Constrictibacter sp. MBR-5: one gene and its partner. The protein of the gene in region 1 interacts with the protein of each later gene in a pairwise test. Links are inferred from orthologs where the notes say so. Each region holds a gene or a part of one and is shown on either strand. Other genes may lie near its edges.

Evidence for each region.
Region 2: the proteins of ndk (region 1) and ABIE65_RS10905 interact in binary tests that used the Escherichia coli proteins (3 or more experiments, as listed by UniProt). The link is inferred for Constrictibacter sp. MBR-5 from one-to-one orthologs.

The regions. Positions count from the first base shown.
Region 1 is NZ_JBEPTK010000001.1:197,614-200,669, reverse strand. Bases 219-2,960 are described here. They hold ndk (nucleoside-diphosphate kinase), read left to right. Parts: upstream 219-1,249; coding sequence 1,250-1,672; downstream 1,673-2,960. Other genes in these bases: ABIE65_RS00950 (ATP-dependent DNA helicase), read left to right, coding at 2,114-2,960; ABIE65_RS00955 (aa3-type cytochrome c oxidase subunit IV), read right to left, coding at 1,733-1,858; ABIE65_RS00965 (DNA polymerase III subunit chi), read left to right, coding at 718-1,161; ABIE65_RS00970 (leucyl aminopeptidase), read left to right, coding at 219-687. In the rest of the region: more of ABIE65_RS00970, read left to right, coding at 1-218; more of ABIE65_RS00950, read left to right, coding at 2,961-3,056. UniProt on the Escherichia coli protein: Major role in the synthesis of nucleoside triphosphates other than ATP. The ATP gamma phosphate is transferred to the NDP beta phosphate via a ping-pong mechanism, using a phosphorylated active-site intermediate.
Region 2 is NZ_JBEPTK010000004.1:180,224-183,470, forward strand. The notes cover bases 68-3,000. They hold ABIE65_RS10905 (5-formyltetrahydrofolate cyclo-ligase), read left to right. Parts: upstream 68-1,214; coding sequence 1,215-1,787; downstream 1,788-3,000. Other genes in these bases: ABIE65_RS10885 (hypothetical protein), read right to left, coding at 68-204; ABIE65_RS10890 (hypothetical protein), read left to right, coding at 400-642; ABIE65_RS10895 (cell division protein ZapA), read left to right, coding at 643-972; ABIE65_RS10910 (TIGR00282 family metallophosphoesterase), read left to right, coding at 1,784-2,614; ABIE65_RS10915 (uroporphyrinogen decarboxylase family protein), read right to left, coding at 2,651-3,000. Outside these bases: more of ABIE65_RS10885, read right to left, coding at 1-67; more of ABIE65_RS10915, read right to left, coding at 3,001-3,247. UniProt on the Escherichia coli protein: Involved in the removal of 5-formyltetrahydrofolate.

The DNA of each region.
Region 1 (3,056 bases):
GGCGGCATCTCGATCAAGCCCGCCGCCGGCATGGAAGACATGAAGTGGGACATGGGCGGCGCGGCGGCCGTCGTCGGCCTGATGAAGGCACTGGCCGGCCGCAAGGCCAAGGTCAACGCGGTCGGCATCATCGGCCTCGCCGAGAACATGCCCTCCGGCACGGCACAGCGTCCGGGCGACGTAGTGAAGTCGATGTCGGGCCAGACGATCGAAGTCATCAATACCGACGCCGAGGGCCGCCTGATTCTCGCCGACGTCCTCTGGTACACCCAGGACCGGTTCAAGCCGGAGGCGATGATCGACCTCGCCACCCTGACGGGCGCCATCATCGTCGCGCTCGGCCACAACAATGCCGGCCTGTTCGCCACTGACGACGCGCTGGCGGAGCGCCTGCTGGCGGCCGGCAAGGCCTCCGGCGAGACATTGTGGCGCATGCCGCTGGATGACGCCTACGACAAGCAGATCGAATCGGACATCGCCGACATGAAGAATATCGGCGGTCGCGACGGTGGCAGCGTCACTGCGGCGCAGTTCCTGAAGCGGTTCTGCAACGACGTGCCCTGGGCGCATCTGGACATCGCTGGCGTCGCGTGGGGCAGCAAGGCGAAGCCCACGTCGCCGAAGGGGGGTACCGGCTTCGGCGTGCGCCTGCTGGACCGCTTCGTCGCCGATCACTACGAGCAGTGAGCGCCCGCAGCACGGGGCCGGGGAGGGGCCGTGGAGATCGAGTTCCGCAACGTGGCCGGGCAGCGCTTCGAAACGGGCTTGGCGGCGTTCCTCGAGCCGGAACTCGCCGCCGGGCGGCGCGCCGTCGTGCTTTGCGGTACGCGTGAACGCCTGGAGGCGCTGAACCTCGGCCTCTGGACTTACGATCCCGCATCCTTTCTGCCGCACGGCAGCGAGGCCGACGGCCACGCCGAGCGGCAGCCGGTTTATCTGACGCTGGCGGAGGAGAACCCGAACGCGGCGTCGCTGCTGGTCATGATCGACGATGCCGAGGCGGCGGCGCCCGAAGCCTTCGAGAAATGCAGCATACTCTTCGACAGGAACGATCCGGCTGTGCGCGATGCGGCCCGCGCACGCTGGCGCAACTGCCTCGCGGCCGGGCATACTCCCGTCTACTGGGAGTTTTCGGCGCAAGGGTGGCGGAAGAACGGCTGAAGGGCCTACGCCGTCCAATGGAGTTGCCCGGCATCACGGGCGCGGCTATAACGCCGCGCCGTTGATCCCCTAGGGAGACAGGAGCCACATGGCTACCGAGCAGACACTTTCCATCATCAAGCCCGACGCCACGCGGCGCAACCTGACCGGAAAGATCAACGCCCGCTTCGAGGAAGCAGGGCTGCGGATCATCGCCCAGCGCCGGGTCAAGCTGACCCGCGAGCAGGCGGAGCGCTTCTACGAAGTCCACCGGGAGCGTCCGTTCTTCAAGGACCTCTGCGCGTTCATGACCTCCGGTCCGGTCGTCGTGCAGGCCCTGGAAGGCGAGAATGCGGTGCAGCGTCATCGCGACGTGATGGGCGCCACCAACCCGGCGAACGCCGCACCCGGCACCATCCGCAAGGATTTCGGCGAGAGCGTCGAGGCGAACTCGGTGCACGGTTCGGACTCGCTGGAGAACGCAAAGCGCGAGATCGGCTTCTTCTTCGCCGAGTGCGACATCGTCGGCTGAAACGCCGACCGGTCGACAGTGGAACGGCGGCCCTAGGCCGCCGTTTCGCGTTTCAGTGCATCAAGCGACCAAGAACCACATCAGCACCATCACCACTGCGATCGCGGCGATGGAGAGCTTCGTGAAGAGCACGAAACCTCCCCAAATGTCGCGATGACGGTCGATATCCGCTTTCGCCGGCTGCATGTCGCCTCTCTGTTCATTTCCGCGCCCCCGTCGGGACCTTGCCAATCGGATATGCGCGGCTGCGGCGGTCGTCAAGACGTCACGAGGTCCTCGGTCGCCTCTGCGGCCTTGCACGCCGCGGCGCACCTCAGCAAGTTGGACGTCCGGGCGTAGACCGATGACCCGAGGAGGCCGTACGCCCTGCTGCACGTCCCGCGCTCCCCCGTCCTGATCGCCACGTTCAGATCGGCTCTCTGGGTAACCCCTGACGGCGAGATGCTGGAACTCGCGCCGGCCGAGGCGGCCGCGCGCATCCAGTCCGAGATGCCGCTGGTCGCGCACGCCCCGGCCCTGGCGCGGCGGCTGGGGATCGCGCCTTTCCGCGGTCTCGACCTGCTGGAACTGTTCGCGTTCGTCAGAGCCGCGCGCTTCTGTCTGCCGACCCCGCGCGGCCTCGCTGCCGCCGTCGGCCTGCCGCCGCCCCGCAGTAAGGCGGCGGAAGTCGAGGCGCTGATCGGCGCGGCGCGTGTGCTCCTGCAGGAACAGGCGGCGCGCTCCGACGATCCGCATGCCCTGCCCGTCGCCTGGGGAATGGCCAGGGCCGGATGGCCGTGGGGACCGGCGCTGCTGAACGCCCTGGGCTTCAGCCCCGAAAACGGTAACGCGACAGAGGCGCCTCGGGTGCAGCGCGCCATGGCGGTGTGGGAGCGGCTTCAGGCCTGGCAGGAGGAGGCGCCGCTGCCTCCGCCCTCCAGCCACCCCGTCTCGTCGGCGGAGACGCGCCACCGGCTGTCGGACCTCCTCGGCACCGACGCCGAGCCGCGGCCGAGCCAGGCGGACTATGCGTCTGCCGCGGCCGGCGCCTTCCAGCCGCGCGAGCGCCGCGATGAGCCGCTGTTCGTAATCGCCGAGGCGGGCACCGGCGTCGGCAAGACGCTCGGCTATATCGCGCCGGCGAGCGTCTGGTCGGAAAAGAACGGCGCCCCCGTCTGGATCAGTACCTATACGCGCAATCTGCAGCATCAGGTCGACCGGGAACTGGAGCGGCTCTTCCCCGATGCCGAGGAGCGGCAGGGCAAGGTCGTCATCCGCAAGGGACGCGAGAACTATCTCTGCCTTCTGAACCTGGAGGATGCGACACGGGTGGTCGGCGCGCGGCCCGGCGACACCGTGGTCCTGGGGCTGATGGTCCGTTGGGCCGAGCGCACGCGCGACGGCG
Region 2 (3,247 bases), on another replicon or contig:
TCGGTCGTAGTAGGCGAGACCTTCATACAGTGCCGCCGGGAGGTCCTCCTGGGCACGACGGCTCGCGTCCGAGGTCATCCTCGGATCGTGCCGCTGCATCAGCGTCTTCATCGCATCGATGCGTTTCTCGCGCGCGCCGAGCGGATGCTCCTCGCGGTCCACGGTGCCGGCCTCCAGCCCGCCGAAGTCGCTGACCAAGCGCATGTTCCGTCCCCTCAGCCGTTCCATCCCATGACGAGCCCGGCCGACGCCGGGCCTCTGGCGCCCGCGGGAAGCGCAGGTTGACGCCCCGCAGCACCCTCCCGTATGGTGCGCGATCTTCACGTTTGTCCGCGTCGGCGGACCCGATCGAATCGAGAAGTGCAGAAAGACCGTACAGGCAGCCCGGGTGCGCGTGCAATGGGACGAGTCGATGCAGCCCGCGTGCGCGTCGAACGCGCCGTTGAGCGTATCGAACGGGCGGTGGCAGGTCGCCGTTCCGGAGACGATGCGCCCTCCCGGGACCGCGCCGACGACGAGCAGCTTCGCGCGACGCTGGAAGCCGTGCGTGCCGAGCATGCCGCACTTCAAGACACGACCCGTACCGTGAGGACGCGCCTCGACCGCACGATTAGGCGCATCGAGGAGATCCTGGAGAGCTGAATGGCCGAAGTCGCCGTCACGATCAACGGCCGCGTCTACCAGATGGCCTGCGACGACGGTCAGGAGGAACATCTCCTGGCCCTTTCGCACAAGGTGGGCAGCCGTGTCGAGGAACTGGCCAACAGCGTCGGCCAGGTCGGTGACGCTCGCCTCCTCGTCATGACGAGCCTCCTGATCGCCGACGAACTGTCCGATCTCCGTGCCGAGATCGACGAGTTGCGGGCGGAGGCGGAACGTCAGATCGGGGAGTTGGAAGACCGCCTGGCCAGCCGCCTGGAAGCGCTCGCCAGCCGCCTGGAAAACGTTGCCGACGACATCGAGGCCCATTAGATATCGTGTCGGAGCTGCGCGGCGCGTCAGGTCGACGATCCCGGGGCCGATATCGATTCTCTCGGGAGCTATCACTGCGCGGATTCAGGTCCGTGTATACGGCGCCCACCTCATTCGTGGGGTCCCAGAGGCATCGAAAACGACCAACGGCCGTCGCGGCTCCTTAGCTTTCTGAGCGCTTCCGGGCGCTTTCTCCCCCGGAGTCCGGCATTTCCGATCTACTGAAACAGGCCAAGGCACGGATGCGCGGCGAGGCGATCTCTCGCCGCCGGTCCGCCTACCAGTCGAGCGAAGACGCGCCGCGCCGCCTGCTCGAACTGTTCGGATCCAGCGTGCCTGTCCCGGCGGCGGCCGCGGTGTCGGGCTTCTGGCCGATGGGCGAGGAAATCGACATCCGGCCCCTGATGCTCGCCCTGCACCGCGAAGGGCATCCCATCGGGCTGCCCGCAACCGGACCCCGCGGCACCGTTCTGCGCTTCCGGCGCTGGGATCCGGCGACCACGCTCGTCAGCGGCGTCTTCGGCACCCGCGAACCGCCCGCCGACGCTCCGGAGATCGTCCCGCGGGTGCTGCTCGTCCCGCTGCTCGCCTTCGACGACGCCGGCTGCCGTCTCGGCTATGGTGGCGGCTACTACGACAGGACCCTCGCAGCGCTGCGCGCAGGCGGACCGGTGACCGCCGTCGGCGTCGCCTTCGCCGCGCAGCGGGTGGAAGCCGTCCCGCACGACATTCACGACCAGCCGCTCGACTGGATCGTCACCGAAGAGGCGGCGTTGCACGTCGCGCCCGAACCGCAGCGACGGAAACCGACATGAAGATCCTGTTCCTCGGCGACGTCGTCGGCCGTTCGGGCCGCGATGCGGTCTGCGCGCGCCTGCCGGTGATCCGCGAACGTCTCGGGATCGACTTTGCCATCGTCAACGGCGAGAACGCCGCGCACGGTTTCGGCCTGACCGAGGCGATCTGCCGACAGTTCTATGAGGCCGGCGCCGACGTCGTGACCACCGGCAACCACACCTGGGACCAGCGCGAGATCATCGCCTATATCGGGAGCGACCCGCGCCTGCTGCGGCCGATAAACTTTCCGGCCGGCACCCCAGGCCGCGGCCTGACCGTGATGCAGACCCGGGCAGGCCACAAGGTCGTCGTGGTCAACGTCATGACGCGCCTGTTCATGGACCCGCTCGACGACCCGTTCGCGGCGATGGAGAAGGCGCTTGGCCCCTACCCGCTCGGCGGGTCGGTGCAGGCGATCGTCGTCGACGTGCACGGCGAGGCGACCAGCGAGAAGATGTCGATGGGTCATTTCCTCGACGGCCGCACCTCGCTCGTCGTCGGCACGCACAGCCACATCCCGACAGCCGACGCGCACGTGCTGGTCGGCGGCACCGCCTACATGACCGACGCCGGCATGTGCGGCGACTATGATTCCGTCATCGGCATGAAGAAGGCGCCGGCCGTCGCGCGCTTCGTGCGCAAGATGCCGGGCGAACGGCTCACGCCGGCCGACGGCGAGGCGACGGTCTGCGGCGTCGTGGTGGAGACGGACGACCGCACCGGCCTCGCCACGTCGTGCGCCGCGCTTCGCCTCGGCGGCCGCTTGGCGCCGGCCTGGCCGGGCGAGGGCGACGCGCCGGCCTGATGACGCGCCGCCGTTCCAGTCCCCGATCGCGCGGGACTACAGCTCTGCCCGCACCAGGGACGCACCCTCAACCATCGCCTTCAGCTTCCCGAACGCGACGCTGCGCGGCAGGTATTTCATTCCGCAATCCGGTGCCACGACGATGCGCGCGGCGTCGGCATGTTTGAGCGCGCCGCGAATCCTGTCGGCCACCATCTCCGGCGTCTCGACCGTCTGGTCGCCGAGGTCGAGCACCCCGTAGAGTACCTTCTTGTTGGGAAGGCTGCGCAGGACCGACGGGTCCAGCCGCGGCTGAGCCGCCTCGATCGAGATCGCGTCGGCGCGGCACGCGTCGAGCTGCGGCAGGTAGGAATAGCCGGCCGGCTTGTCCTTCACCGAGTGGGCATAGCCGAAGCAGAGATGCACCACGGTCGGCCCCTCGATCCCCTCGAGCGCGGCGTCGATCGCGGCGACCCCGTACTTCTCGGCATCCTCGGGATTCGCCTGCATGTAGGGCTCGTCGATCTGCAGCACGTCGGCGCCGGCCGCCTTCATCTCGCGCAGTTCGGCGTTGAGCGCGGCGGCATAGGCCATGATCAGCGCTTCCTGGTCGCCGTAATGCTCGTCCTTCGCCAGCCGCGCCATGGTGAAGGC